2 regions of the Kocuria sediminis genome follow, and region 2 is predicted to be linked to the other one. Evidence: riboswitches for the same ligand, from Rfam matches in the RefSeq annotation. Region 2 holds a riboswitch; the other holds the start of a gene.

Region 1 (15,193 bases), on a different contig from region 2:
GCCGCCGGCCAGCTGCAGCTCGACGTGTGGGGAGAGGTCCTCGACGGGCTCGCGCTGACCCGCACCACCGCGCTGGGCCCGAAGGAGGAGGCCTGGGACATCCAGACCGCGCTGATGGACCACCTCGAGGGCGCCTGGCGGACCCCGGACAACGGACTGTGGGAGGTGCGCGGGCCCCGGCAGCACTTCACCCACTCCAAGGTCATGGCCTGGGTCGCCGCCGACCGGATGGCCGCGGGGGTGCGCCGGTCCGGGCTGCCCGGGCCCGTCGAGCGGTGGGAGGCGCTGCGGGACACCATCCACGCCGACGTGCTGCGGCACGCCTTCGACGCCGAGCGCAACACCTTCGTGCAGGCCTACGGCAGCGCCGCCCTGGACGCAGCCCTGTTGCTGATCCCCCGCACGGGCTTCCTCCCCCCGGACGATCCCCGGGTCGTCGGCACCGTGGAGGCGATCGAGCGGGAACTGACCGAGGACGGGTTCGTGCTGCGCTACCACACCGGGCGCACCGACGACGGACTGCCCGGGGGCGAGGGGGTGTTCCTGGCGTGCTCCTTCTGGCTGGTCGACGCCCTCCACGGCACCGGGCGCCGCGACCGGGCCGTGGCCCTGTTCGAACGGCTCCTCCGGCTGCGCAACGACGTCGGGCTGCTGAGCGAGCAGTGGGACCCCCGCACCCGCCGGCACCTGGGCAACACACCGCAGGCCTTCAGCCACTTCAGCCTCGTCAACAGTGCCCTGCAGCTCCACCACGGACGCGCCCACCGCAGCGACGCCGCCATCCCCTCCAGGGGGCCGGCGCCGGTCAGCCCAGGGAGTGCAGGCTGAAGGCGGCCAGGAAGCCCAGCGTGGCGATCAGCCCCGAGTACAGGGCGGCCTTCTCGAAGGCCTCCGGGATCATCGTGTCGGTGATCATCGCCAGGATGGCCCCGGCCGCCACGGCGTTGACGAAGGCCAGCGTGGTCGGCGGAGCCCCGTCCAGCAGCAGGTAGCCGGCCAGGGCCGCCAGTCCCGAGGCCGCCGCGATCGCCCCCCAGATGCCGAACACGTAGCCGGGGCCGCGCCCGGCCCGCTTCCACCCCGCCGTGCTGGAGAGGCCCTCGGGAACGTTGGAGATGAACACCGCGGCGAACATCGGCAGGCTCAGCCCGCCCCCGGTGAGGAAGCTCAAGCCCAGCACCATGGACTCCGGCACCCCGTCCAGCAGCGCCCCGATGGCGATCGCCCCGCCGCTGCTGCTGTGCTCGGCCTGCGAGGGCTGCTGCGTCCCGGAGCGTTTGCGGTGCCGGGCGCCGTGACGGGCCAGCAGGACGTTGAGGGCCACGTAGACCACCGAGCCCGCTAGGAAGCCCGAGGCGGTGGGCGCCAGCCCGCCCTCGTCCGCGGCCTCCTGGACGAGCTCGAAGGCCAGCGCCGAGATCAGCACACCGGCTCCGAAGGCCATGACGACCGCGACCACCCGGGCCGGCACCTGCACGAACCACGCAATCGCGCTGCCCGCCAACAGGGCACCACCCGCCAGCAGACCGGCACCACCGGCCAGGAGCCATTCCGGCACGGCACTCCTTCCGTCTCGAGCGTTCGCACTCGTCACGGCACAGCTCATACCCTTCCCGGCGGATCGTCAAACGAGGTCCACGGTCCCGGGTCCGCGCCGGGACCGAGCAGTCCGCCGCCCCGGGCCGTCGCCGTTCCCCGCAGGACCGGGACCGCCGGGAGGCCCGGCGCGTCCGTGCCCCGATGCCGGGTGCCAGCGTGCGGGCCGCTCCCCGTCGGGCGGTCGGGCGGATCCGCGGACCCATAGACTGGGGCGCATGACCACCGACTTCTCTCCCGTGGACCTCGCGACCGCCCGTGAGCGCCTCCGCCGGCTGATCATCGACCTCGCCGTGGTGCGCGGCAGGGTCACCCTGGCCAGCGGCATCGAGGCCGACTACTACGTGGACCTGCGGCGCGTGACCCTGCACCACGAGGCCTCCCGCTACGTGGGCCAGGTGATGCTCGCCATGTTCGACGAGGCCGGGATTCCCTTCGACGCCGTGGGCGGGCTGACCATGGGCGCCGACCCGGTGGGGCACGCGATCATGTACGCCGCCGGGGACCGGGGGCGGGCCGTGGACGCGTTCGTGGTCCGCAAGGCCCAGAAGAGCTACGGGATGGGCCGTCAGGTCGAGGGCCCCCCGGTGGCCGGGCGCGACGTCGTCGTCGTCGAGGACACCTCCACGACCGGGGGCTCGGCGCTCACCGCGGTGGAGGCCCTGCAGCGGGCCGGCGCCAACGTGGTGGCCGTGGCCATCATCGTGGACCGGCGCACCGGCGCGAAGGAGCGCATCCAGGAGACCGCGGGCGTGCCGTGCCTCTACGCCTTCACGAAGGACGAGCTCGGACTTGACTGACCCCGCCGTCGAGGCTCCCGCCGTCGAGGCCGCCGCGGCCGGGCCCGCGGTGGGCGTCGGCCCGTGGGAGGGCCCCTGGCCCGAGGGCGCGCAGTGGGACCCGGAGCTGCTGGCGCACGGAGACCGGCGCAACGTCGTGGACGGCTACCGGTACTGGACCATGGAGGCGATCGTCGCCGACCTCGACACCCGCCGGCACGGCTTCCACGTGGCCGTGGAGAACTGGCAGCACGACCTCAACATCGGCTCCGTGGTGCGCACCGCCAACGCCTTCCTCGCCCGGGAGGTGCACATCGTGGGGCGGCGGCGCTGGAACCGGCGCGGCGCCATGGTCACCGACCGCTACCAGCACGTGCGCCACCACGCGAGCGTCGAGGAGTTCACGGCCTGGGCGGCCGCCGAGGGGCTGCCCGTCATCGGGATCGACAACTTCCCGGACTCCCGGCCGCTGGAGACCTACGACCTGCCGGAGCGCTGCGTGCTGGTGTTCGGGCAGGAGGGGCCGGGGCTCAGCCCCGAGATGCACGCCGCGGCGGGGGCGACCCTGTCGATCGCCCAGTTCGGCTCCACCCGCTCGATCAACGCCTCCGCCGCGGCCGCCGTGGCCATGCACGCGTGGGTCCGCCGCCACGTGTTCGGCCAGCCGCCGGGCTGAAGCGCACGACCCGTGACGGCCCTCCGTCGTCCCCCGGCGACGGTTTGGCTAGAGTGGGAGGCAGGCCACACCCGACCCGAAGGAGCCAGCATGCCCATCGCAACCCCTGACGTCTACGCCGAGATGATCGACCGCGCCAAGGAGAAGGGCTTCGCCTACCCGGCGATCAACGTCACCTCCTCCCAGACCCTCAACGCGGCCATCCGCGGCTTCGCCGAGGCGGGCTCGGACGGCATCATCCAGGCCTCCACCGGCGGGGCCGCCTACTGGTCCGGGGCCTCCGTCAAGGACATGGTCACCGGTTCGCTCGCGATGGCGGCGTTCGCCCGCGAGGTCGCGAAGAACTACGACGTCAACATCGCCCTGCACACCGACCACTGCCCGCAGGACAAGCTCGAGGGCTTCGTGCTGCCGCTGCTGGAGGAGTCGGAGAAGGCCGTGGCCCGCGGCGAGGACCCGATCTTCCAGTCCCACATGTGGGACGGCTCGGCGATCGAGCTCGACGAGAACCTGAAGATCGCCCAGGAGCTGCTGGCCCGCACGCATCGGGCCAAGATCATCCTCGAGGTCGAGATCGGCGCGGTCGGCGGCGAGGAGGACGGCGTGGAGAACGCGATCAACGAGAAGCTCTACTCCACCGTCGAGGACGGCCTGGCCACCGTGGAGGCCCTCGGCGCCGGGGAGAACGGCCGCTACCTCACCGCCCTGACCTTCGGCAACGTGCACGGGGTGTACAAGCCCGGCGGGGTCAAGCTGCGCCCGGAGCTGCTGCAGCAGATCCAGCAGGAGGTCGGCAAGAAGCTCGGCAAGGACCGGCCCTTCGACCTGGTCTTCCACGGCGGCTCCGGCTCCACCGCCCAGGAGATCGCGAACTCCGTGGAGTACGGGGTGGTCAAGATGAACGTGGACACCGACACCCAGTACGCCTTCACGCGCCCGGTCGCGGGGCACATGTTCACCAACTACGACGGCGTGCTGAAGGTCGACGGCGAGGTCGGCAACAAGAAGAAGTACGACCCGCGCGTGTGGGGCGCCCTGGCCGAGGAGAACATGGCCGCCCGCGTGGTCGAGGCCTGCCAGAACCTCGGCTCCGCCGGGACCTCCGTCAAGTAGCGGCACCACCCTCCGCGGCCGCGGGGGACCGGCGGCGGCGCCCTGCCCGAGCGGGGCGCCGCCGTCGTCCGTCCCGTGCCGCCCCCGTACGCATCCCGCAGCTCCGCGCACCGAAAGGACCCCTTCCCCCATGAGCCTCACCGGCAAGAACCTGCTCGACGGCCCCGACCCCACCTACCTCTCGGCGGACCCGGGACTGGCCGAGCGCATCGAGGCGGGCGACGAGGCGGAGGACCTCGCCGCACGCTTCCCGAAGGCCTCCCTCGCGTGGGCGATGTGCGCCGAGGACGCCCTCGCCGAGGGCCGGACGCTGGAGGGCTACGCGTTCGCCCGCGTGGGCTACCACCGCGGCCTGGACGCCCTGCGCGGCCACGGCTGGAAGGGCCACGGGCCCATCCCGTTCTCCCACGAGCCCAACCGCGGCTTCCTCCGCGCGCTGTCCGCCCTCGGCCGGGCCGCGGCCGCGATCGGCGAGTTCGACGAGGCCGAGCGCATCCAGAAGTTTCTCAACGACTCCGACCCCACCGCCGCGGAGCAGCTGCAGCGCTGACCCGGCGGCCCGGGCCCGGGGACGTGCCCGGACCCGCGCCGGTCAGGGCGTGCCGGATCCCGGCCCGCGGCCGCGGCTGTCGCCGGGGCCGTCGCCCCTGCCGCGGCGGGGCCGGCGCGGACGCCAGGACGGGCGGGGCCAGTCCCGCCTCGGCAGGCGCACGTTCCACTCACCGGCCCCGGGCAGGCGCCACCCCCGGCGCCGGGCGAGGACGGTGACCGTCGCGGCGGTGAGGATCGCCGCGGCCATGCCCCAGTTGGGCCGGCCCAGGCCGTGCAGGACCGCCATCTCGGCGCCGGCGATCACCGCCCCGGTGGCGTAGAGGGTGTTGCCGCCGAAGATCATCGGCACCCGCCCCACGGCGATGTCGCGGATCATCCCGCCGCCCACGGCGGTGATCACCCCGATCATCACGGCCGGCAGCCAGCCCAGTCCGACGTCGAGGGCCTTGGCGGTGCCCGTGGCCGCCCAGCAGCCCACGGCCAGGGCGTCGGCCACGATCAGCACGCGGTGGGTCCACCTGCCGCGCAGCTGCAGGAAGAACGCGACGGCGGCCCCGGCGATCGCCGTGCCGAGGTAGGCGGGATTGGTCAGCGCCACGGGAAAGCCCACCTGCAGCAGCGTGTCCCGCAGCAGGCCGCCGCCGAGCGCGGAGACGACGGCGAGGAACACGAAACCGACCGGGTCCATCCGCAGCTGGCGCGCGACCGCCCCGCCCAGCACGCCGTTGGTGAGCACGCCCAGCAGGTCCACGGCGTCGAACACCACGCTCGGATCCGTATTTCCCACGACCACCTCATCCACGGCACACCGACGCCCGAGGGTAGCACCCGGGCCGCTCCCGCCCGGAGGGAGCGCTCAGAGGAAGGGTCGCAGCGGCACCAGGACGGTCTCGGCGAACCACGCCGCGGGGGACCGTTCGTCCCACTGCCCGGCGGTGAGCTCCCGGCAGTTCTCGCTGTCCGCGGCGAAGACCGCCTCCATATCCGCGGCGAAGTCGCGGTCGTGGATCTCCAGGTTGGTCTCGTAGTTGAAGCCCAGGCTCAGCCGGTCGATGTTGGCGGTGCCCACGATCGACCACTGCCCGTCGATGGTGGCGGTCTTGGCGTGGATCATGGCGTGGCGGTAGAGCAGCACGGTGATGTCCTCGGCCAGCAGCGTGGAGTAGAAGCCCCGGGAGAGCCAGTCGGCGAGGACGTGGTTGGAGTTCTCGGGCAGGATCACGCGCACGTCCACCCCGCGCCGGGAGGCCTCGATCAGGGCGGAGAGGATCTGCTGGTCGGGGATGAAGTAGGCGGTGGTCAGGTAGATGTGGTCCGTGGCCCGGTGGATCGCGTCGAGGTAGACGCCGCGGATCGGGTACACCAGGCTGGCCGGGATGTTGTTGATCGCCCGCACCCGGGAGTCCCAGGAGCCCGGGTTCACGTGCGGCAGCTTGGGCCGCCGCGCGGAGGGGTGGTTCCACACCGAGGCGAAGGAGTGGCCGAGCTCGAAGGCGGCGGGCCCGGTGAGCCGCACGTGGGTGTCCCGCCACTGGGTGGCGTAGAGCGACCCGATGTTGTACCCGCCCACGAAGCCGACCTCCTGGTCGACGACCAGCAGCTTCCGGTGCGTCAGTCCGGTGGCCTGCAGCGGGCTGAGCAGCAGGCGCGGGCGCAGCACGGGGAACCGGTAGACGTGCACGTCGGGGTGGAAGCGGTAGAAGGAGTGCGGGACCACCAGGTTGCCGAAGCCGTCGTACATCACGTGCACCTGCACCCCGCGGGCGGCGGCGTCGTTGACGGCCTCCAGGAAGGCCCGGCCGACCTCGTCGTCCTTCCAGATGAAGGTCTCCAGGAGGACCTGGCGCTGCGCGCCCCGGATCGCGGCGAGCATGTCCCGGTACAGGTCCTCACCGTAGGTGTACACCGTGGTCCCGGTGTCCGCGACCGTGTGCTCGAAGGTGCCGGGCCGCGGGAAGCCGGAACGCTTGGCCCGCTTCCGGCGCTTGATCGCGTCCGTGGCCACCAGGGTGGCCACCACCGCTGCCTGGACGGCGACCATGCCCACGGCCGAGCGGACGGCGAGGGAGCGGAGCATGCGGGGACCCGTGGCGCGAGGGGACGTCATCTGCAAAGCGTACCCGGGGCGGCGCGGGCCGGAGGGTGGCCGCACGAGCGCCGCTCCCGTTCCGCCGCGCGTGGTCGTGCTGACCGCGGACGGCACGCCTCTGCCGGCCAACGAGGCCGCCCTGCGCCGCCTCGCCGACGTCACGGTGGTGACCCGCGAGGGCCTGGCGGGGTGCGGCGCCGGGTGCACGGCCCGTTCCGAGGCCCCCGACGTCGGCACGGTCGTCCCCGCGGCCGAGCCGGCCGATTCTGGGCGATGGACGACGTGCACGCGTCCGCGCACCTGTGCGGTGACGTCGAGGGGTGGCGGGACGAGCTCGCGGCCCAGTTCGGGGACAGCCTCCGGCGGTGGGCGGCCGGGGAGCCGCTGCGGCACGCGGTGGACAAGGCGGCCGGCTGCGTCCGGTCCTCCTGAGAGGCGGGCCGGGGCCGCGGCGAGGGAGCGGCCGGCCCGCGGGGGCCGAGGTGGCCGACCGGTGGATCCGGTCTGCGCCTGGACGGGGTCCTCGGCGTCCCGGCGGCCGGGGTGGTGGGGAACGGCTTGTGGCGAGGGCGGAGTGCTGTCAGGCTTTTCCTGTGCCAGGCCCCGACGTCCCGTGGCGCGGAACCGTCACCACGACCGACCGGAGGTGCGCGTGAGCACGCCGCTCCCGGCCACACCGGCCGACCCGTCCGGGTTGGCCGAGATCGCCGACGCCGTCGTGGGGCTGGGCGAGCAGCTGCGGACCGTGACCGCGGACGCCCTGGTCGAGGCGGTGATCCGGCAGGCGGTGCAGACGCTGCCGGGGGCGCGGTGGGCCAGCATCACCACCCTGCGCCACGGCACGTTCCGGACCCTGGCCGCCACCGGCGAGCGGGCCCTGGAGGCCGACGCCCTGCAGTGCCGGGTGGGCTCGGGCCCGTGCGTGGACGCGGCGCTCGAGGACAGCGTGCACCGCTCCGGGGACCTGGCCCACGACGCCCGCTGGCCGGAGTACGGGGCGCAGGTCGCCCGGGAGCTCGGAATGCGCAGCGCGCTGGCCTACCGGCTGACCCTGGTCGCGGACCCGGACCTGGTCGCCGCGCTGAACCTGTACTCCGACGTCCCCGACGCCTTCGACGCGCAGACCGAGTGGGCCGGCACGATGCTGGCCACCCACGCCGCGTGGGCGGTCTCGACGGCGCTCACCCAGGAGCGGGCCGAGAACCTGGAGCTGGCGCTGCAGTCCAACCGGGAGATCGGCACCGCCATCGGGGTGCTGATGGCCCAGCACAGGCTCACCCGCCAGCAGGCGCACGAGCTGCTGCGCCTGGCCAGCCAGGACAGCAACCGGAAGATGGCGGACATCGCCACCGAGGTCGTGGACACCGGGGAGCTCTCGCTCCCGCGCCGGCCCGGCCGTCCCGCACCGGGGGCCCGGGCGGACTGAGCCGGCAGCGGCGGCGGAGGACCGTGCCCGGCGCCGCCCCGGAGCGCCGCCGGCGCTCGCCGGGCCGCGCCGGCAGCGGCGCGCGTCCTCCTCCGTGAAGCGCCCGCCGCAGCGTTCCCGCGGCCGCGGCCGCGCCCGCCGACCGCGCCCGGCGCGGGCGACCACGGGATCTCCGTGGTCGCCCGCGCCGGGCGCCCGGTTCCGCCGTGGTCAGGGGCGCGAGCCGTGCTGGACGATCAGCGCCGGCCCCGCCGGCTGCGCCACCCGCTCCCGGGCGGTCCGGGCCGCCGCCACGAGGTGCTCCAGGGAGGCCTTCGTCTCCTCGTAGCCGCGGGTCTTCAGCCCGCAGTCCGGGTTGACCCACAGGGTCCGCGCCGGCACGTGCTCCAGTGCCCGCTCGAGCAGCTGCTCGATCTCCTCCTGTCCGGGCACCCGCGGGGAGTGGATGTCCCACACGCCGGGGCCGATGCCGCGGGAGAAGCCGGCGGCCTCCAGGTCCGTGAGCACCTCCATCCGGGAGCGGGCCGCCTCGATGCTGGTGACGTCGGCGTCCAGGCCGTCGATCGCCCCGACGACCTCGCCGAACTCGGAGTAGCACAGGTGGGTGTGGATCTGGGTCTCGTCCCGCACGCCCGAGGTGGCCAGGCGGAACGCGTCCACCGACCAGCCGAGGTAGGCCTGCTGGTCGGCACGGCGCAGCGGCAGCAGCTCCCGCAGGGCCGGCTCGTCGACCTGGATGATCCCGATCCCGGCGGCCTCCAGGTCCGCGACCTCGTCGCGCAGCGCCAGCGCCACCTGCCGTGCCGTCTGCTCCAGCGGCTGGTCGTCGCGCACGAAGGACCACGCGAGGATCGTGACCGGGCCGGTCAGCATGCCCTTGACGGGACGGTCGGTGAGGGACTGGGCGTGGCCGATCCACGGAACGGTGAACGCCTCGCCGCGCAGCCCCGGGCCCTCCCGGCTGACGTCACCCCACAGGATCGACGGGCGGGTGCAGCGGGAGCCGTAGGACTGCACCCAGCCGTGCACGGTGGTCGCGAAGCCGTCCAGGTGCTCGGCGAAGTACTGGACCATGTCGTTGCGCTCCGGCTCGCCGTGCACGAGCACGTCGAGCCCGAGCTCCTCCTGCAGGCGCACCACCCGCTCGATCTCCTCGCGCAGGAACCCCTCGTACTCGGCGTCCGGAAGCGCCCCGGCGCGGTGCCGGGCGCGGGCGGCGCGGACCTCGGCGGTCTGCGGGAAGGAGCCGATGGTGGTGGTGGGCAGCGGGGGCAGGGGACCGGAGGCCGTGAAGGACCGGCCCTCCTGGGCGGCGCGGCGCACCGCGGCGGGGGCGCGGCCGATCTCCGCCGAGGTCAGGGACGCGGCCCGCTCGCGCACCGCCGCGTCCCGGACCCCCGGGGCGTCCTCGCGGGAGCGGCGGGCCGCGGCGGCCTCCGCCAGCCGGTCCGCGACCGCCCCCCGCCCCGCGGCGAGACCGCGGGCCAGGGTGACGATCTCGCCGACCTTCTGGTCGGCGAAGGCGAGCCAGCTGCGCAGCAGCGGGTGCAGCCTGGTCTCCTCGGCCACGTCGTGCGGGACGTGGAACAGGGAGGTGGAGCTGGCCACGGCGACCCGGGCGCCGGCGCGGGCCAGGTCCTCCAGCTCACCGAGCCGGCCGGCCAGGTCGGCCCGCCACACGTTGCGCCCGTCGACCGCCCCGGCCACGAGCACGGGGGCGCCCTCGCCGGCGAACAGCGCCAGCTCCGCGGGGGCGGGGGCCGCGCCCTTGACCAGGTCCAGGTGCACGGCCTCGACCCCGCTGCGGGCCAGCGGGCGCAGCAGGGCGCCCGGGGAGCCGTAGGAGGTGGTGACGAGCAGCCGCGGCCGCCCGGGAACGGCCGTGAGCGCCGGATAGGCCTCCTGCACGGCCGCGGCGAGCCGCGCGGCGGGCACGTCCTGGTCGGCCACGAGCGCCGGCTCCTCCAGCTGGACCCACGGCGCCCCGGCCGCGGCGAGCTCGCCGAGCAGCTGGGCGTACACCGGGAGCAGGTCGGCGAGCCGCTGCAGGGGGTCGAAGCCGGCGGGGGCGTCGTCGTCGGCCTTGGCCAGCAGGAGGAAGGAGACGGGGCCCACGAGGACGGGACGGACGGTGAAGCCGTTCTCGGCGGCGCGGCGGACGTCGGCCACGAGCCGGCCGGCGGAGGCGGTGAAAGGGGTCCCGGGGCCGATCTCGGGGACCAGGTAGTGGTAGTTGGTGTCGAACCACTTGGTCAGCTCCAGCGGTGCCCGCCCGGCGTCGCCGCGGGCCAGCACGAAGCTGCCGTCCAGGTCCAGGCGCCCGTCCGCCCCGGCCAGGTCCGCGAAGCGGGACGGGACCGCCCCGAGGGCCACGGTGGTGTCGAGGACCTGGTCGTAGAGGGGGAAGGCCGCGGGCAGGGACGCGTCCTGCGCGCCCAGGCCCAGCTCCACCAGCCGGCGGTAGGTGGCCAGCTGCAGCTCGCCGGCGGCCGCCTCGAGCTCCTCGCGGGTCGAGCGCCCGGCCCAGTAGGCCTCGAGGGCCTGCTTCAGCTCGCGGCGCCGGCCGATCCGGGGGTACCCGGTGATGGTGGCGGCGGGGAAGGGGACGGCAGGGGTGGTCGTGCTCATGGGTGTGCTCCTCGGCAGATCTGGGAAAAGGTACGGGCGAAGGTCAGGGGAAGGGCCCGGGAAGAGGCCCGGGCCACGAGGCGCGGACGGGGCCGGCCTCCCTCGCTGCTCAGGCGGGCAGCAGGTCCGGCAGGGCCGCCGGCTGGTGGGGCACGCGCGGCAGGTCCACACGCTCCAGCAGGTCCAGGGCGGCCCGGTGCTCGTTGAAGGTGTAGAGGTGCAGCCCGGGCGCCCCGGCGTCGAGGGCCGCGCGGGCCAGGCGGGTCGCGAAGGCCACGCCCGCCCGGTGCCGCTCGGCGGGGCCGGCGGCCTCCTCCAGGGCCGCGGCCAGGCCCGGGTGGGGCCGGAGCCCGGCGAGCCGGCACAGCGTGGCCAGCCGCCGCGGCTCCGTGACGGGCATGATCCCCGGCACGATCGGGATCGTCACCCCGGCGGCCCGGGCGGAGGCAACGAGGCGCTCGTAGCGCTGCGGGCGGAAGTAGACCTGCGTGATCGCGAAGTCCGCCCCGGCACGCTGCTTGGCCAGCAGCACCTCGATGTCGTGCCGGAAGGACGGGGACTCGGGGTGCCGGGTCGGGTAGGCGGCCACGCCCACGGCGAGCCGGCCGCCGGCGAGGGACGCGGTGTGGCGCTGCTCGACCTCGCGCACGAGCTCCACCAGGTCCCCGGCGTGGGCCAGCTCGCCGGGCTCCGCGTCCGGCTCCAGGTCCCCGCGCAGGGCCAGGACGCCCCGGACGCCGCGGTGGAGCAGGGACGTGACGGTCTCCTCCAGCTCGGCCCGCGTGCTGCCCACGCACGTGAGGTGCGCCAGGGGCCGCAGGCCGGTGCGGGCCAGGAGGTGGTCCAGCAGCGCCAGCGATCCGGCCCGCCGCGGGGCGTCCCCGCTGTACGTGACAGCGACGTGGTCGGGGCGGGTGGGCTCGAGCTCCTCGATGGTCCGCAGCAGCGTCTCGGCGCTCGCCGCGCAGCGCGGTGGATAGAGCTCGTAGGACAGCGACGGCGGTGGCGCCGTCCGGTCGGGTGGTCGTCTCACAGAACCTCCTGGGGTCACCCCGAGGGAGGGCGCCGGCCGTCCCGGGGTGGACCCGGGAGGCTGCGACAGCTCCATCGGTCCTGGCGGGAGCACCGTTCCGCGGCCCGGTGGGGCTGCGGATGGTTGCTGCGGCGTCGACGAGCCAGGTCTCTCGGCCGCTCTGGATAGATGCAGGACCCATTCCAGCGGGTGCCCCGGGCGGGTGCCAAGCCCGGCGGCGCAGAAGACGCCGGTGCGCCGACTGTGACGGCGGGCGCGTCACGCGGCGCAACATCGACACCGGGCGTCGCGCGACCCACGCGGCGTCAGCGCCGCGCACCGGTTCGCGCGGCGCCCGCCCACGGCCATAATGAGTGTGCCCCCGCCGCCCGGACCCCAGGAACGAGACGTCATGCCCAGTTCGCCCCGCATCGTGGCGGTCGTGCCGTGCCACAACGAGGAGGCCGCGATCGCGAAGGTCGTCACCGACCTGCACGCCACGGTCCCCGGCATCGAGGTCCACGTCTACGACAACTGCTCGACCGACGGCACCGCCGAGGCCGCCCGGCGGGCCGGCGCGCACGTGCGGCACGAGGAGGAGAAGGGCAAGGGCAACGTGGTGCGGCGGGCGTTCGCGGATCTCGACGCCGACGTCTACCTGCTCATCGACGGCGACGACACCTACGACGTGGCCGACGCGCCGCGGATGATCGAGACCCTGCTGGCGGGTCCCTACGACCAGGTGCTGGGGGTGCGCCGCCAGGTCAGCGGCACCGCCTACCGGGCCGGCCACGAGTCCGGCAACCGGTTCTTCAACACCCTCGTCACCTTCGCCTTCCGCCGCCAGGTCACCGACATGCTCAGCGGGTACCGGGTCTTCTCGCGGCGCTTCGTGAAGTCCTTCCCGGCGCTGTCCCGCGAGTTCGAGATCGAGACCGAGCTGACCGTCCACGCGGTCAACGCCCGGGTGCCGCAGACCGAGGTGGAGGTGGGCTTCCGCGACCGGGCCGAGGGCAGCGAGAGCAAGCTGCGGACCTACCACGACGGCTTCCGGATCCTGGGCATCTTCGCCCAGCTGCTCTTCCAGGAACGGCCCTTCCTGGTCACCGGCGCCGTCTCGTGCGCGCTGTTCCTGCTCGGTCTGGTCCTGGGCCTGCCCGTGGTGGTGGAGTTCGCGGGCACCGGGCTCGTGCCCCGCTTCCCGACGGCGTTCCTGGCCGCCTCCCTCGTGGTCCTGGCCGGGGTGTTCCTGCTGATGGGGGTCCTGCTGCACGGGCAGGCGAGGATCCGTCGGGAGACCTCCCGGCTGTTCTACCTGCGCCAGCCGGCCCCGCCGTGGAGCGGCGGGGCCGGGGCGGACCGTCCCGTTCCGCCCGCCGCGCAGGAGCGCCGGTGGGCCCGGTGACCGCGGCCGGCACCGGCGGCCGCCTGGCCCCGCTGCGCCCCTGGCTCCAGGGCCTGGGCATGCTGGTGGTCCTGCAGTTCGCCCTGTTCGGGCTGCTGGTGGTGGGCCAGGCCGTGCCGGACCGGCCCATCGTCGAGCACCTCCTCGCCGCGGTCGAGGACGGCACCTACGGCCCGCACGGCACGATCGACCGGATGGGCACCCCGGCGGACACCTTCACCGAGTGCGTGGTCGCGGGCACGGGCCTGGGCGCGTCCCCGGAGGAGTCGGCGTTCAGCCGGGCCGTCCGGATGCCCCGGCTCGCCACCTGCGGCGGCGGACCGGAGCAGCTCCGGGCCATCGCCGAGGGGGCCGTGCTGGAGGACAACAACTACTTCAAGTACTGGGCCGGCTACACGGTGCTCACCCGCCCGGTGCTGGCCGTGGCGGGGCTGGAGGGGCTGCGGATCGTCTCGGGCACCCTCATGGTGCTCGCCCTGGCCGGGGCGTTCCTCGCGCTGCGCGCCCGGACCTCCACCGCGGTGGGGCTCGCCCTCGTGCTGCCCTACGTCGCGGGGACGAACCTGCTGTCCACCCCCTCGACCTCCTTCAGCCAGTCGATCTCCATCGCCTTCATCTTCCTGTCCGTGCTCCTCGCCACGCTCGGGGCCGCCCGCTCGGCCCGGCTGGGCTGCGCGGGCGCCGCCCTGGGCGCCGCGCTCTTCTGCTTCGTGGACCTCCTGACCACTCCCGCCGTGCCGTGGGCGATGTCCGCCTTCGCCGTGGGGGCGGTGACGTGGTTCCACCGCCGCGAGCTGAGGGCCACGTTCGTGGCGGTGCTCCTGGCCGGCGCCGTCTGGCCGGCGGCCTTCGCCGTCACCTGGGTGGCCCGGTGGGTGATCGCCGGCGCCTTCCTGGGCATCCCGGCCACCGTGGAGGTGGTCCGCCGCAACGTGGGGAACCGGACCGGAGGAGACCACGCGGGGGTCGCGGAGTCCTTCGGGGCGGGGGTGCACGCCAACATCGACTACTGGTGGACCAGGGTGCCCACCGCGGAGCTCGTGCTGGCCGGCTGCCTGCTGGCGGCGGCGGCGGGCCTGGTCCTGGCCCACCGGCGCGCCGGGCCGTCCCGCTGGGCGGCCGCGCTGGTCCTGGCCCTGCCCGCGGCCGCGGTGCCCCTCTGGTACACCGTGCTCAGCAACCACTCCCAGATCCACGCGTTCTTCGTCAACCGCGGGGTGCCCGCCGCGCTCGCCGTCGTGACCGCCGCGTGCCTGGCCGCCGCCGTGCGGGCCCGCCCGGCCCCGGACGCCTCCGCCGCCGCGGAGCGGCGCGAGCCGGCGGCCCCGGAGCCGGGCACGGACGAGCGTCACGATCGGGTCTCGGAGGTGGCCGCCCCGGCTCGCCGGGCGTAGCCTTGAACAACCAACAGGTTGATCAAGGAATACGTTGACAGACACCGTGGACCCCGACGACGACGACCTGCTCGACCGGGCCTTCCTGGCCCTCGCCGACCCGGTCCGGCGGCGGATCGTCGCCCGGCTCAGCCGGGGCCCGGCCACGGTCACCGAACTGGCGGAACCCTTCGCGATCTCCAAGCAGGCGGTCTCGAAGCACATCCAGGTCCTCGAGCAGGCGCAGCTCGTCACGCGCACCCGTGACGCCCAGCGGCGGCCCGTCCACCTGGACCCCGCACGGCTGGAGGCGCTCACCGCCTGGATCGACCGGTACCGGCTGGTCCGGGAGGAGCAGTTCCGCCGCCTCGACGCCGTGCTCGACACCCGCGCCGCGCCCCGCGGCGCACACCGGGAGGACTTCACCATGGGACACGCCCTGCACCTGACCGTCCCCGACGACGTGCCGTACATCGACTTCGAGCGGGACTTCGACTTCCCCGTGGCGGAGGTCTACCGCGCCCACGCCGACCCCGAGCTGTTC
Region 2 (15,193 bases):
TCCGAGACCCACGCGACCGTCGTGGTCGGGGTCGCCGTGCCGAACCCGGTGAGCAGCACGGCGAGGCACACGGTGCCCAGCAGCAGGTTCATCACGGGCCCGCCGAGCATGATCACGATCCGCTTCCACACGGGCAGGCGGTAGAAGACGCGGGCCTCGTCCCCGGGGGCCAGCTGCACGGCGGAGGCGCTGCGGGCCTCGGCGGCGAGCTGCTGGAGGACCCCGGTGCCGGCGGTCCGCGCTGTGCTCCCCGCCCGGGCGGGCGGGTACATCCCGACCATGGAGATGTAGCCGCCCAGCGGCACGGCCTTGAGCCCGTACTCGGTCTCCCCGCGGCGGCGGGAGAACACGGTGCGGCCGAAGCCGACCATGTACTGGGTGACGCGCACGCCGAAGAGCTTGGCGGGGACCAGGTGGCCGAGCTCGTGCAGGGCGATGGAGACCGCGATGGCCACGGCGGCGAGCAGCACGCCCACCAGGAACAGGACCACGCCCATCCGGGGACCTCCGGGGATCGTCGGGTCGTCCCCGGCGGGCGCCGGGGACGGCAGGGCCGCGCGTGCGCGGCGAGGACCAGTGTGCACCACGATCCTGGACGGACGGTGTCACGGTCCCGCGCACGACGACGGCCGGTCGCCTCCGGGGAGGGACCGGCCGTCGCGGGCAGCGCCGGGGCGCCGGGGCGTCAGCGGCGCAGGATGCGCCGGGCCAGCCGGTTGCCCACCAGCTGGACGAGCTGGACGAGGACGACGATCACGGCGACCGCCGCCCACGTGACCTCGTCGTTGAACCGCTGGTAGCCCAGGCGCAGGGCGAAGTCGCCCAGTCCCCCGGCGCCGATGGCCCCGGCCATCGCGGACATGTCCGTGATGCCGATGACCAGGAAGGTGTAGCCGAGCACCAGGGGCCCGAGGGCCTCGGGCAGGATCACGGTGGTGATGATCCTCCCCCGCGAGACGCCCATCGAGCGGGCGGCCTCCACCACGCCGGGGTCCACGCTCATCAGGTTCTGCTCGACGATGCGGGCCACCGCGAACATCGCCCCGATGGTCATCGCGAAGATCGCCGCGTTGGGGCCCAGACGGGTCCCGACGACCTGCTGCGTCAGCGGCCCGAGCGCCGCCAGGAGGATGATGAAGGGGATCGGCCGGACGAAGTTCACGACGAGGTTGAGCCCCTCGTGCACCACGCGGTTCTCCAGGATGTTGCCCCGGCGGGTCACGTAGAGGCCCACGCCCACGAGCATCCCGAGGAACCCGGCGAGGACGAGGGTGACGGACACCATGTAGAGGGTCTCGCCGAGCGCGGAGAGCAGCTCGGGGCCCAGCACGGACCAGTCGTTCACGCGGCCACCTCTCTCAGGGTCGTGATGCGGGACAGCTCGTCGACCACGGCCTGCACGGCCGCGTCCTCACCGGTCAGCTCGAAGGTCAGGGACCCGAAGGACTGCTCCTGGAGCACGCTGATCCCGCCGTAGGCGATGGTGAAGCGGACCCCGCGGGCGGCGCCGTCGGAGAGCACCCCGCCGATGTCCACGCCGTCGCCGACGTCCACGATCACCAGGCGCCCGTGGTGGGCCCGGCGCAGCCGCTCGACCTCGCGCTCGTCCGGCACCGAGTGCAGGACGGAGGAGACGAAGCGGCGTGCGGTCTCGGTGCGCGGCCGGGCGAAGATGTCCACGGTCGAGCCGTGCTCCACCACCTTGCCGTCCTGCATCACGGCCACGCGGTCGGCGATCGCCCGGACCACGTCCATCTCGTGGGTGATGATCACGATCGTGATGCCCAGCTCCCGGTTGACCCGCTGCAGCACCTGCAGCACCTCCTGAGTGGTCTCCGGGTCCAGGGCGCTCGTCGACTCGTCGGCGAGCAACAGCTTCGGGCTGGTCGCCAGCGCGCGGGCGATGCCCACGCGCTGCTTCTGCCCGCCGGAGAGCTGCTCCGGGTAGTTGCCGGCGCGCGCGGACAGGCCCACGAACTCCAGCAGCTCGGCGACCCGCGCCTGCCGCTTCTCCTTGGGCCAGCCGGCCCGCTTGAGCGGGTACTCGACGTTGCCGGCCACGGTCCGGGACGTGAACAGGTTGAACTGCTGGAAGATCATCCCGATCTCCCGCCGGACGGGCGCCAGCTCGGTCTCCTTGCGGCCGGCGACCTCGAAGCCCTCCACGGTCAGGGACCCGGAGGAGACGGGCTCGAGCCCGTTGATCAGCCGCACCAGGGTGGACTTGCCCGCCCCGGAGTAGCCGATCACGCCGAAGATCTCGCCGCGGTGGACGTCGAGGCTGACGTCGTCGACGGCCAGCACCTCGCGCGCGGCCCGCCCGGAGCCGGTGCGGAAGGACTTCGAGACGTTGCGGAAGGAGACGAGCACCTCGTCCGGGCGCCCGCGTGCGGGCGGCCCGGAGGGGACCGCCGCGCTCACTGGTCCTGGTCCTTCAGCTCCTGCTGGTAGCGCGCGGTCAGCTCCTGCAGCTCCTCCGGCTCCAGCTGCAGCGGCACGGCCGTGTCCTTGGTCTCCTCCATCTCGGCGTCGATCACGGCCTGCTCGTGGTAGAGGTCCGCGACCTTCCGGAGGGTCTCGTCGTCGGCGAGCTCCTCGGTGGTGGTGAAGAGGTTGACGTAGGCGCGGGAGCCCTCCGCCTCGGGGTCGTCCTGGGCCAGGGCGGACTTCGGGTCGATGTCGGCGCGGGCGAGGAAGTCGTTGTTGATCACCGAGCCGGCCACGGAGTCCAGGGAGAGCACCGTCTGCTCGGCCGACACGGGGGTGACCCGCACCGTGGAGGCATCGGTGTCGACGTCGAGCTCGGTGGGGATGAGGGTGTCGCTCTTCAGCTCCACGAGACCGGCCGACTCGAGCACGAGCAGGGCCCGGGAGAGGTTCACGGCGTCGTTGGGCACGGCGATCTCGTCGCCCTTCTGGAACTGGTCCACGGAGTCGTACCCGTTGGAGTACAGGCCCAGCGGGTAGATCGACGTCGAGCCGATCGGGGTGATGGAGCCCCCGGCGGAGTTGTTGTAGTCGGCGAGGAAGGGGACGTGCTGGAACCAGGTCATGTCCACGTCGCCGGACTCGGTGGCCGGGTTGGGCTGGTTGTAGTCGGAGAAGTCGACGTACTCGACGGTGATGCCCTGCTCCTCGGCCAGCTGCTTGAGGACGTCGTGGGTCGGGTGGGAGCCGACGACGCCGATGCTGACCTTGCCGTCGGCCAGGGCGCCCTCGCCGGCGGCCTGGTCGGAGCCGCCGCAGGCGGTGAGGGTGAGGCCGAGGGTGGTGGCCAGGGCGAGGAGGGTGAGGCGCTGCGATCGCATGTCGTGCCTTTCCGTGGATCCAGGATGTCGGGAGTTCCCACCGGGACCACCGGGCCCGACGGCCACGGTCGAGGGCGCGCCGGAGGGCGCGTCCGCGGTCGAACCGTACTTGCCGCCGGCCCACGATGGCCGGTGCCGGATGGTTCACCTGGGGCACCCCACTACGGGAGAGGGTTGCCGCCCAGCAAGCCAGGGCTGCACGCTGGGACTCGTCATCCGCCCGACAGACTAGCACGTGCGCCGGGAGCCGGGCAGGGTCCGGTCAGCGGGCGAGGACCTCCTGGGCCCGCCGCCGGGCCCAGCGCTCGGCCTCCAGGACGGCGTCCAGGTCCAGGCCGCCGCCGTCCTGGTGCTCGCCCAGGACCGTCTCCACCGTGTCCACGATCGCCGGGAACCGGATCCGCCCGTCGTGGAAGGCGTGCACCGCCTCCTCGTTGGCGGCGTTGAACACGGCCGGGTGGGTGCCCCCGCGCTCCCCCGCGGCCTTGATCAGCTCGACGGCGGGGAACGCGTCCCGGTCCAGCGGCTCGAAGGTCCACTCGGTCGCGCGGGTCCAGTCGCACGCGGCGGCGGCACCGGGCACCCGGTGCGGCCAGGCGAGGCCGAGGGCGATGGGCAGGCGCATGTCCGGCGGCGAGGCCTGGGCCAGCGTCGACCCGTCCACGAACTGGACCATGGAGTGCACCACCGACTGGGGGTGGACGACCACGTCGATGCGCTCGAGGGGCACGTCGAAGAGCAGGTGCGCCTCGAGCACCTCCAGGGCCTTGTTCACCATGGAGGCCGAGTTCGTGGTGACCATCACGCCCATGTCCCAGGTGGGGTGGCGCAGGGCCTCGCGCGGGGTGACCGCCTCCAGCTGCGCCCGCGTGCGTCCGCGGAACGGCCCGCCCGAGGCCGTCAGGACGAGCCGGTCCACCTCGGCGGCGCTCCCGCCGCGCAGCGCCTGCGCCAGGGCGGAGTGCTCGGAGTCCACGGGGATCAGCGCGTCCGAGCGGCCCGAGGCCGCGGCCGCCTCCTTCACCAGGACTCCTCCGGCGATCAGCGACTCCTTGTTCGCCAGCGCCAGCCGGTGCCCGGCCCGCAGGGCCGCCAGGGTGGGGGCGAGACCGATCGAGCCGGTGATCCCGTTGAGCACGAGGTCGGCCTCGGGGTGCGCCGCGGCCGCCGTGGCGGCCTCGGGGCCGTGCAGGATCTCGGGCCGGTAGTCCCCGGCGCCGGCGGCCGCGGCGCGCGCACCGATCAGCCGGGCCAGCTCCCGGGCGTCCCCCCCGCCGCCGCTCGTCGCCACCACGGCGGCGCGGGTCTCCACGGCCTGCTCCGCCAGCAGCGGCAGCCGGCCCCGGCCGGCCGCGAGGGCCACCACGCGGAACGGCGCCCCGCCGTCGAGCCCGTTCGCCGCCCGCACGACGTCGAGCGCCTGGGTGCCGATCGAGCCCGTCGAGCCCAGCACGACGACCCGGCGGGGGCCGGCGGCGGCCAGCGCGCGCAGCTCGGGGGTCGGCTCGGGGGTCGGACGGGGTCGGGGGGCGGTGGAGGGGGAGATCATGGCCCCAGTATCCCCCAGCCGGACCGGCGCCCGGGCGCGGCGGGTCCGGACGGACCGAGGCCCCGGTCACCGTTTCCGGTGGCCGGGGCCTCGGGTGGCGCTGGGGTGCGGGTCAGTGCGTGCGGCCGCGGCGGCCGGCGACCGCGCCCCAGATGAAGAGCACGATGAGCGCTCCCACGACGGCGGTGATGATCGTGCCGATGTCGAACACGGACTCGAGGTCACCGATGCCGATCAGCGAGCCGAGGAAGCCTCCGAGGAGGGCGCCGACGATGCCCAGGACGATGGTGACGATGATGCCGCCACCCTGGTTGCCCGGCATGATGAGCTTCGCGAGTGCGCCCGCGATGAGACCGAGAACGATCCAGCTGATGATTCCCATGATTGCTCCTTATCCGTCCCGGGAGGGACTTTCATTGTAAGCAACCGGCGAGTTTCCCAGGAATACCCTGAGCCGGCTTCTGCAGCCACCCTACCGGACCGTCAGGCCTCTGTCTTTTCCCTTTCGTGAATCCCCGGTGCGGCTCCGGAGAACGACCTCGGCCCGCCCGAAGCCGGAGCTTCGGACGGGCCGAGGGTCCTCCCAGGTGGGAGCGGGGTCGGCGTCAGTGGGCGACGGGCTTCTCCGCACCGATGCCTGTGAGCGAACGCACCTCCATCTCGGACTGCTTGACCGGGTCCTCCAGGCGCCGTTCCGTCATGGAACCGATGAAGCCCAGGAGGAAGGACGCCGGGATGGAGACGATGCCCGGGTTCTGCAGCGGGAACCACGCGAAGTCGGCCGTGGGGATCATCGAGGTCTCGGCGCCGGACATCACCGGGGAGAAGATGATCAGGCCCACCGAGATGAGCAGGCCGCCGTACATGGACCAGACCGCGCCGCGGGTGGTGAACCGCCGCCAGTACAGGGAGTACACGATGGTCGGCAGGTTCGCCGAGGCCGCCACCGCGAAGGCCAGCGCCACGAGGAACGCGACGTTCTGCCCCTGCGCCCCGATGCCGCCCGCGATGGAGACGATGCCGATGACCACCACGGTGGTCTTGGCGACCCGCAGCTCCTGGCGGGGGTCGGAGTTCCCCTTCTTGAGGACGCTGGTGTAGATGTCGTGGGCGAAGGACGCCGAGGCCGTGATGGCCAGGCCGGCGACGACCGCGAGGATCGTGGCGAACGCCACGGCGGCGATGATGCCCATCAGCAGGGAGCCGCCGAGCTCGAAGGCCAGCAGCGGAGCCGCGGAGTTCACGCCGCCGGGGGCCGCCTGGATCCGCTCGGCGCCGATGAGGGCCGCCGCGCCGAAGCCCAGGACGAGGGTGAAGAGGTAGAACAGGCCGATCAGCGCGATCGCCCACACCACGGACTTGCGGGCCTCCTTGGCGGTGGGCACCGTGTAGAAGCGCATCAGCACGTGGGGCAGGCCGGCGGCGCCGAAGACCAGGGCCAGCCCCAGGGAGATGAAGTCCAGCTTGCTCGTCTCGCTCACGCCGTACTTCAGCCCGGGCTCCAGAATGGCGGGGTTGCCGGAGACGGCGACCGCGTCACCCAGCAGGGAGGAGAAGTTGAAGCCGTAGAGCGCCAGGATCCAGACGGTCATCAGCGCCACGCCCGAGATCAGCAGCACGGCCTTGATGATCTGCACGTAGGTGGTGCCCTTCATGCCGCCCACGAGCACGTAGACGATCATCAGCACGCCCACGACCACGATCACGAGGGACTGCCCCGCCCGCGACCCGATGCCCAGCAGCAGGGACACGAGGGCACCGGCGCCGGCCATCTGCGCCAGCAGGTAGAACGCGGAGACCGCGAGGGTGGAGATGGACGCCGCCACGCGCACCGGCCGCTGGCGCAGCCGGAAGGACAGGACGTCGGCCATCGTGAACTTGCCGGTGTTGCGCAGGAGCTCGGCGATGAGCAGCAGTGCCACGAGCCAGGCCACCAGGAAGCCGATGGAGTAGAGGAACCCGTCGTAGCCCTGGATCGCGATCGCGCCGACGATGCCCAGGAAGGACGCCGCCGAGAGGTAGTCGCCGGCGATGGCCAGGCCGTTCTGCGTGCCGCTGAACCCACGGCCGCCGGCGTAGTAGTCGGCGGCCGTGGCCGTGGACTTGGAGGCCCGCAGCACGATCACCATGGTGACCACGACGAACGCCCCGAAGATGGAGATGTTGATCCAGGGCGTGCCGACCGTTTCCGTGGTGGCGGTCGCCATGGGCGCGAGCGCGGTGGGGAGGTGGTGCATCGGTCAGTTCTCCTGTCCGTGGACGCCGCGGGTGGTCCCGAGGCTGGGCTCGAGGCGTTCCCGGATGGCCTCGGCCTTCGGGTCCAGCTTGCGGTTGGCGAAGGACACGTACGCGCCCGTGATCGCGAAGGTGGTGACGAACTGGAGCAGCCCCAGGATCACGCCCAGGTTGACGTTGCCGACCACCTGGATCGCGAAGAGCTGCGGGACGTACATGGCGAGCACCACGTACAGCAGGTACCAGACCAGGAAGGCGACGGTGAGCGGGAAGACGAAGCCGCGGTGGGTCCGGCGCAGCTCCTGGAACTCGGGCGACCTCTGGGCCGCAGGGAAGTCGACGTCGGCGACGAGGTCGTCGGCGTCGATGGGTGGCTGGTTGGACATGGGCTACCTCCTCATGTGATGCGGACCACACTAGGCCGTTGTATGCAGAGGGGCAAGACGAAGCACCGGGAATTCCCAGAATGGGGTGGAAATGTGACACGGGAGCGGCAATCCGGCCGATTCGTGTCGCAAGCTGTATACACAGCCGTCCGCGGCGGTCGGGTCAGCGCAGCGCCAGCAGGAGCTGGACGGCGCGGTCCAGGAAGGCGTCCACCTGCTGCTCCTCGTAGCTGCGCTCGCCGTGCGCGGGCGGGAAGACGGCACCGCGCAGCTCGGCCGGAGCCAGCGGGGCGGCGTCCCTGAGCCGGGCGCCGAGGCGCTCGCAGAGCACGTCGACGTGGGCGGCCGAGTAGCCCTGCGCCCGGGACCGCGCCGGGTGCCGGAAGCGCTGGGTGCGCGGCCGCTCGATCCGCCCGCGCAGCAGCCCCGCCAGGGCGTCGACGTGCTGCTGCCAGGCCTCGGGCCCGCGCAGGCGCAGGACCTGCTCGCGCTCGGCGGCCGCGAGGGCGTCCTCGGCGGTGTCCAGGACCTCGTCGACGGCCTCCGGCCGGTAGCCGCCCCGCGCCCTGGAGAACACGGCCGCGCGCACCTGCGTGCTCAGCAGCAGGGCCCGCTCCTCCCCCGGGGCGGGGCCGGGCGCCTCCAGGGTCTCCCGCACGCGGGTCAGGAAGGCGTCCACCTCGGCGACGTCGTAGCCCGGGGCGCCCTCGGCGCAGCGGGGGATGCGGGTCGCAGGGATGCGGGCTGCTGGTTGCTCGGGGGGCATGGGCGGGCGGTCCTGGGAAGCCCGGTCAGGCGCTCGTGGCGAAGAGCTCGAAGAGCAGGTACCCGGCCGGAACCGCGAAGAGGATGGAGTCGATCCGGTCCATCACGCCCCCGTGGCCGGGCAGCAGCGTGCCCATGTCCTTGATCCCCAGCTCGCGCTTGACCATGGACTCGGAGAAGTCGCCGAGGGTCGCGGCCAGCACGAGGGCCACGGCCAGGACGGCGCCCTCCCACCAGGCGTGGTCGAGCAGCAGCACGGCGCACAGGATCCCGATGACCACGGAGCCGCCCAGGGAGCCGGCGAAGCCCTCCCAGGACTTCTTCGGGCTGATCCTCGGGGCCATGGGATGGCGGCCCCAGACCACCCCCACGGCGTAGCCGCACGTGTCCGAGCCGACGGCCAGCAGGATGACGGTGAGCACCTTCAGGGCCCCGGTGTCCGTGTGGTAGAGCAGCAGGGCGATGCTGAGGAGGAACCCGACCCAGACGAGGGCGAAGACCGAGCCCATGATGGACAGGATCATCCCGTCCCGGTCACCCAGCGCCCGCCACACGATCACCAGGGTCAGGCCCACGACCACGGCCATCATGAGGGCCTCTCCCCCGCCGGCGAACGCGGCGAGGGGCATGAGCACCCCGGCCGTGACCGCCGGGACGCGCGGGATGGAGATGCCGCGGTAGCGCAGCGACCGCCCGACCTCCCAGACCCCGATCCCGGCGGCCGTGCCGGCGAGCAGGGCGAGCACGACGGGCTGGACGAACAGGCCCACGAGCAGGGTCCCGATGAGCACCACGGCGACGCCCACGGCGGCCGGCAGGTTCCGTCCGGCGCGCGAGGGGGCGGTGTGCCGCCGCTCCCGGTGGTGGCCCGGCCCCGGCGCCGCGCCGCGGGTGCCGGGGGCACGAGAGGGGAAGGCCTCCCCGGCGGGTCCCGGGGAAGCCTTCAGCTCCTGGTGCGGGGGTCGCGGGTCCGGCATCAGACCTGCAGCAGCTCCGCTTCCTTGTTCTTGAGCATCTCGTCGATCTGCTCGATGTGCTTCTTGGTCACGGCGTCGAGGTCCTTCTCGGCGCGCTTGCCCTCGTCCTCGCCGATGTCGCCGTCCTTGACGGTCTTCTCGATCTGGTCCTTGGCGTGCCGGCGGATGTTGCGCACCGACACCCGGGCCTCCTCGGCCTTGTGCCCGACGATCTTTACGTACTCCTTGCGGCGCTCCTGGGTCAGCTCCGGCATGACCACACGGATCACGTTGCCGTCGTTGGCCGGGTTGGCGCCGATGTCCGAGTTGCGCAGCGCCTTCTCGATGTCCGTCAGGGCCGAGCGGTCGTAGGGGGTGATGAGCAGGGTGCGGGCCTCGGGGTTCTGGAAGGAGGCGAGCTGCTGCAGGGGGGTGGGCGTGCCGTAGTACTCGACGAGGACGCTGGAGAACAGGGAGGGATTGGCCCGCCCCGTGCGGATGCCGGCGAAGTCCTCCTTGGCGCCGTCCACGGCCTTGCCCATCTTGGTCTTCGCTTCGGACAGGATGTCTGAGATCACGTAGGAGCTCCTTCGTCGGGTCGCACGGAGTCCTCCGCGCGGGGTCGGTTCCGCCGGGAACGGCGCCGGGGGCGCCCGTCCCGGGCATGCTGGCCCCAGTCTAGCGTCGGGCCGCGGGGCGCCGGATCAGGCGGTGACGAGGGTGCCGATCTGCTCCCCGAGGATCGCGCGGGAGACGTTGCCCTCCCCCTGCATGCCGAACACGCGCATCGTCACGTCGTTGTCGCGGCACAGGCTGAAGGCCGTCTGGTCCATCACGCGGATGTCGCGGGCCAGGGCCTCGTCGTAGGTCAGCGCGGACAGCCGCTGGGCGTCCGGGTTCGTGCGCGGGTCGGCCGTGTAGACGCCGTCCACCCCGTTCTTGGCCATCAGCACCTCGTCCGCGTGCACCTCGAGGGCGCGCTGGGCGGCGACGGTGTCGGTGGAGAAGTAGGGCAGCCCGGCCCCGGCGCCGAAGATCACCACGCGGTCCTTCTCCATGTGGCGGATGGCGCGCCGCGGGATGTACGCCTCGGCGACCTGCTCCATCTTGATCGCGGACTGCACCCGCGTGTCGACCCCGCACTGCTCGAGGAAGTCCTGCAGGGCCAGGCAGTTCATGACGGTGCCGAGCATCCCCATGTAGTCGGCGCGGGAGCGGTCCATGCCGGCCTGGGAGAGCTCCGCACCGCGGAAGAAGTTGCCGCCGCCGACGACGATCGCGGTCTCCACCCGACCGACCGTCGCGGCGATCTGCTCGGCGATGTCGCGGATCACCCGGGTGTCCACGCCGATGGAGCCGCCGCCGAAGACCTCGCCCGAGAGCTTCAGCAGGACCCGGCGCCGCGTGGGGGTGACCCGCGGGCCACGGCTCAGGCGCAGGGCCTCGTCCTGGATCTCGGACGCTGAAGTGGTGGGCATGGTTCCTCCCGGCGACGACGGTGCTGCTGGACGGGCACGGTCCCGCGTGGGTGGGGCGGAGCGGACCCGGGCCTCCCTCAGCATACAGAACCCCCGGCTCCCCCTCCGCCGGTGCCGGCGGTCACCGGGACATCGCCGCAGGTGGGAGCGAGTATGACGAAGGGAGGCGACCCTGCGGTGCAGGGTCGCCTCCCTCCGGCGGGGCGCCGTGGCGCCCGGACGGGTCCGGTCAGGCGCCGACGCGGAAGCGGGCGAAGGCCGTGGCGGTCGCGCCGGCCTCCTCGAGCACCTTGCCGACGGTCTTCTTGGAGTCCTTGGCGAAGTCCTGGTCGAGCAGGACGACGTCCTTGTAGTAGCCCTTCAGGCGGCCGTTGATGATGTTCGGGATGATCTTCTCCGGCTTGCCCTCGGCGCGGGCGGTCTCCTCGGCCACGCGCTTCTCCGACTCGACGGTCGCGGCGGGCACGTCCTCCTCGGAGAGGAAGGTCGGGGACATCGCGGCGATGTGCACGGCCACGTCGTGGGCGACCTGGTCGGCCTGGGCGCCGGAGGCGGCCAGCAGCACGCCGACCTGGGCCGGGAGGTCCTTGGAGGTCTTGTGCAGGTACACGGCCACGTTCTCCCCCTCGACGCGGGCGAGGCGGCGGACGACGACCTTCTCGCCGAGCAGCGCGCCGGTCTCGGTGACGAGCTCGGAGACGGCCTTGCCGTCGGCCTGGGCCTCCATGAGCTCCTCGAGGGAGCTCGCGTCGGCGGCGACGGCGGCCTCGAGGACCTTGTTGCCGAACTCGACGAAGGGGGCGGACTTGGCCACGAAGTCGGTCTCGGAGTTGACCTCGACCAGGTAGCCCACCTTGCCCTCGACGCGCGCGGCCACGAGGCCCTCGGCCGTGGCGCGGCCCTCGCGCTTGGTGACGCCCTTCAGGCCCTTGACGCGGATGATCTCCTGGGCCTTCTGCAGGTCGCCGTCGGCCTCGTCGAGGGCCTTCTTGACGTCGAGCATGCCGGCGCCGGTGCGCTCCCGCAGGGCCTTGATCTCAGCGGCGGTGTAGTTCGCCATGTGAACTCCTCACGTAGTCGGTGGTGCCGGCCGGGGCGCGCGGGCGCCCCGGCCGGCGTCCGGTGGAGATGGTGCCCCACCGGGGAAAACGGACGATGAACGGAGACTACTCGGCGGCGGTCTCGGTCTCGGCGGCGGTCTCGGCGGGAGCGGCGGCCTCGGCCGGGGCCTCGGCGGAGGCCTCCGGGGCGGCGGTCTGCTCGGCGGCGTGCTGCTCGAGCAGCTCGCGCTCCCACTCGGCCATCGGCTCGGCGGCCTGCTCGGCGCCGCCGGACTTCTTGTTGTGGCGCTCCATGAGGCCCTCGGCCACGGCGTCGGCGATCACGCGGGTCAGCAGGTTGACGGAGCGGATGGCGTCGTCGTTGCCCGGGATCGGGAAGGCGACCTCGTCGGGGTCGCAGTTGGTGTCGAGGATCGCGACGACCGGGATGCCCAGCTTCTGGGCCTCGTCCACGGCCAGGTGCTCCTTCTTGGTGTCCACGATCCAGACCAGGGACGGGGCCTTGGTCAGGTTGCGGATGCCGCCGAGGGTGCGCTCCAGCTTCTCCTTCTCGCGGCGCAGGAGCAGCAGCTCCTTCTTGGTGTACTGCGAGCCGGCGACGTCGTCGAAGTCGATCTCCTCGAGCTCCTTCATGCGCTCGATGCGCTTGGAGACCGTGGTGAAGTTGGTGAGCATGCCGCCCAGCCAGCGGTGGTTCACGTAGGGCATGCCGACGCGGGTGGCCTGCTCGGCGATGGCCTCCTGCGCCTGCTTCTTCGTGCCGACGAACAGGATGGTGCCGCCGTGGGCCACGGTGGTCTTGACGGCCTCGTAGGCGCGGTCGATGAAGGACAGCGACTGCTGGAGGTCGATGATGTAGATGCCGTTGCGCTCGGTGAAGATGAAGCGCTTCATCTTCGGGTTCCAGCGGCGGGTCTGGTGGCCGAAGTGCACGCCGCTGTCGAGGAGCTGGCGCATGGTAACGACGGACATGTCGTCTCCTTGTTCTCGTGCGGGAGGGCGTGCGACGACGCCCGGCCCGCGGGTACGGTTATCGGCTGCGTCCGGCGGACGAGCCCCTGGCGCAGCGGTGAGCGGAACCGAGGCGGATCCGCTGCCGGGCCGCCGTACCGCACCCCGCCGGGACGGGGAACGCGGACCGGGGCGGCCGGGCCGGGACAGGAGATCCCGGCGGCGCTGCGCGCGAAGTCAGCTGCTCGCCACCGCGCCGTCGGGTCCGGCGCGGAGCCGGGTCCGGAGTGGTCACGAGGGCGCGCCGCGAGGGGCGCAGAGAGCACACTGCGGGGTCAACTGTACTACACGGGCCCCGTTGCCCCTGCACACCCACGGCCGCGGACGGGGCTTCGCCCGGGACCGTCCACAGGCGGCGGGGTGGGCCCGCGCGCGGCGCCGTCGCGGCCGAGGGTGGGGTCATGACACCCGTCCCGCCCCGGTCCCGCACGACCCGCCGGCCGCGCCTGCCGATCGCCGTGGTCCTGGCCCTCGTCGTCGTCCTGGTGGGGACACCGCTGCCGGCCTCCGGGGAGCGGAGCTGGGCCTGGCCTCTGGTGCCGCGGCCGGCGGTGGTGGGCGAGTGGGCCGCCCCGGCGCAGCGCTGGGGCCGGGGGCACCGCGGCGTGGACCTGGCCGCGGCCCCGGGCGCGGCCGTGCGCTCCCCCGCGGACGGCACCGTGAGCTTCGTGGGGTTCGTGGTGGACCGCCCGGTGCTCACGGTGGACCACGGCGGCGGCCTGCGCTCGAGCTTCGAGCCCGTCGAGTCGGCTCTGCTGCGCGGGGAACGGGTCCGCCGCGGGCAGGTGCTGGGCGTGCTGCGCGGGCGCGACCACTGCGGGGCCGCAGTCTGCCTGCACTGGGGCGTGCGCCGGGGCGGGGACTATCTCAATCCGCTGCAGTTCGTCGGTGCGCTGGAGCCCTCGGTGCTGCTGCCCGTTCCCGAGCGGCCGCGCGCGGCGGCTCAGCCGTCGTCGCCGCCCTGGTCCTGAGCGCCCCCGTTCTGTCCGATCTCGTCCTGGGCGTCCTCGAGGCCCTGCCGGACGTCCTCGACGCCCTCCTCGGCGCCCTGCTGGACGTCCTCCGCGCCCTGCTCGACCTCCTGCTGGATCTCCTCGGCGCCCTGCTCGACGTCCTGCCGGATCTCCTCGGCGCCGAGGTCGCAGCCGGTCAGCGCGGCGAGCGCGAGCGCCGCGAGGGACAGGGGCCTCCACAGCCTGTGGCGGGTCATCCGGTCATCCCCTCGGTCGGTGGTGCGTGCTTCGCAGCACCAGTGCACCACATCCGGCCGCGGCGCGCACCCGGCCGGGGACGGCGAAGCGCCCCTCCCACCGGCGAAACGCGGTGACAGGGGTGCGGGAGTAGGGCCGGTGGGGCTTGAACCCACGACCGAAGGATTATGAGTCCTCTGCTCTGACCAGCTGAGCTACGGCCCCGCGCCGGGCGGGCCGGCGGCGCAGACCACGTTACCGCACCAGGGCGCCCAGCCGGGTCCGCAGCCGGCGCGGCCGCCCGCCGCGGTCGGAACCGGAATCGGGCTGCTCCCCGCGGTAGATCCGCTGGAAGGTCTCCAGCGTGCGCGGGAAGCTGTGCTGGGCCACCTTGCGGCGGCTCTCCCGCCCCATCCGGGCCCGCTCCTCCGCGCCGGCCCCGAGCACGAGGCCCAGCTTGTGCGCCAGGTCGCGGGCGTCCCCGGGGCGGAACAGCCAGCCGTTGACGCCGTCCTCGGCCAGGTGCGGCAGGGCCCGGGCGTCGGCCAGGACGACCGGGCGGGACGCCGACATCGCCTCCAGGGTGACCAGCGACTGCAGCTCGGCCGTTCCGGGCTGGCAGAAGATGTCGGCCCGCAGGTAGGCGGCGCGCAGCTCCTCGTCGGAGACGTAGCCGAGGAAGTGCACCCGGTCGCCGACGCCCAGGGCCCGCGCGAGCTTCTCCAGCCCTGCGCGCTGCTCCCCGTCCCCGGCGAGCTCCAGATGGGCGCCGAGCTCGGCCGGGAGCAGGGACATGGCCTCGATGAGGACGTCCACGTTCTTCTCCACCGCGAGACGGCCGGTGAACAGGACGGTCGGGTGCGCACCGCGGTGCGCACCCTCCCCGGGGTGGGCCTCGTAGTCGGAGATCCGGATCCCGTTGGACACGGCGAGCACGGTGTCCGGGAAGCCGTTGCGGACCATGGTCTGCACGGCCAGCGGCGTGGGGGCGGTCACCACGTCGCACCGGCGGAAGACCCGCACCATGTCCCGCCAGGAGACCTTGCGGTAGAGGTCGAGGAACCACTGCGGGAACGGCAGGAACGGCTCCAGGTTCTCCGGGACGAAGTGGTTGGTGCCCACCGTCCGGATGCCCCGCCGCCGGGCCTCGCGCACGAGCAGCCGGCCCAGGATGTAGTGGCACTGCACGTGCACGACGTCGGGGGCCACCTCGTCGAACACCCGGCGGATGTCCCCCGCCACCTGCCACGGGAA

Evidence for each region. Region 2 has a riboswitch for S-adenosylmethionine ahead of GMA12_RS10825 (MetQ/NlpA family ABC transporter substrate-binding protein). Riboswitches for the same ligand answer to the same signal wherever they lie in the genome.
Region 1: it holds a riboswitch for S-adenosylmethionine, as region 2 does, so the genes downstream of both, GMA12_RS09190 (methylenetetrahydrofolate reductase) here and GMA12_RS10825 (MetQ/NlpA family ABC transporter substrate-binding protein) in region 2, are expected to answer to the same signal.

What each region holds. Positions count from the first base shown of each region.
Region 1 covers NZ_WOGU01000006.1:198,308-213,500, forward strand. The annotation lists gene GMA12_RS09135 (glycoside hydrolase family 15 protein) at 1-828, shown strand, start outside; gene GMA12_RS09140 (ZIP family metal transporter) at 806-1,558, opposite strand; gene pyrE (orotate phosphoribosyltransferase) at 1,815-2,396, shown strand; gene GMA12_RS09150 (TrmH family RNA methyltransferase) at 2,389-3,051, shown strand; gene fbaA (class II fructose-bisphosphate aldolase) at 3,142-4,164, shown strand; gene GMA12_RS09160 (DUF3151 domain-containing protein) at 4,295-4,714, shown strand; gene GMA12_RS09165 (trimeric intracellular cation channel family protein) at 4,757-5,503, opposite strand; gene GMA12_RS09170 (phospholipase D-like domain-containing protein) at 5,573-6,823, opposite strand; gene GMA12_RS09175 (hypothetical protein) at 7,079-7,237, shown strand; gene GMA12_RS09180 (ANTAR domain-containing protein) at 7,458-8,231, shown strand; gene metE (5-methyltetrahydropteroyltriglutamate--homocysteine S-methyltransferase) at 8,442-10,859, opposite strand; gene GMA12_RS09190 (methylenetetrahydrofolate reductase) at 10,969-11,892, opposite strand; SAM riboswitch class I at 11,961-12,063, opposite strand; gene GMA12_RS09195 (glycosyltransferase family 2 protein) at 12,284-13,276, shown strand; gene GMA12_RS09200 (hypothetical protein) at 13,264-14,670, shown strand; partial or broken gene GMA12_RS09205 (ArsR/SmtB family transcription factor) at 14,717-15,070, shown strand; gene GMA12_RS09210 (SRPBCC family protein) at 15,077-15,193, shown strand, end outside.
Region 2 covers NZ_WOGU01000008.1:82,859-98,051, forward strand. The annotation lists gene GMA12_RS10810 (M50 family metallopeptidase) at 1-497, opposite strand, end outside; gene GMA12_RS10815 (methionine ABC transporter permease) at 686-1,285, opposite strand; gene GMA12_RS10820 (methionine ABC transporter ATP-binding protein) at 1,342-2,421, opposite strand; gene GMA12_RS10825 (MetQ/NlpA family ABC transporter substrate-binding protein) at 2,418-3,308, opposite strand; SAM riboswitch class IV at 3,409-3,525, opposite strand; gene dxr (1-deoxy-D-xylulose-5-phosphate reductoisomerase) at 3,571-4,857, opposite strand; gene GMA12_RS10835 (GlsB/YeaQ/YmgE family stress response membrane protein) at 4,970-5,239, opposite strand; gene GMA12_RS10840 (monocarboxylic acid transporter) at 5,463-7,094, opposite strand; gene GMA12_RS10845 (DUF485 domain-containing protein) at 7,098-7,478, opposite strand; gene GMA12_RS10850 (DivIVA domain-containing protein) at 7,642-8,244, opposite strand; gene GMA12_RS10855 (phosphatidate cytidylyltransferase) at 8,270-9,220, opposite strand; gene frr (ribosome recycling factor) at 9,220-9,777, opposite strand; gene pyrH (UMP kinase) at 9,904-10,677, opposite strand; gene tsf (translation elongation factor Ts) at 10,907-11,737, opposite strand; gene rpsB (30S ribosomal protein S2) at 11,844-12,710, opposite strand; gene GMA12_RS10880 (M23 family metallopeptidase) at 13,151-13,720, shown strand; gene GMA12_RS10885 (hypothetical protein) at 13,693-13,959, opposite strand; tRNA gene GMA12_RS10890 (tRNA-Ile) at 14,091-14,164, opposite strand; gene GMA12_RS10895 (glycosyltransferase) at 14,195-15,193, opposite strand, start outside.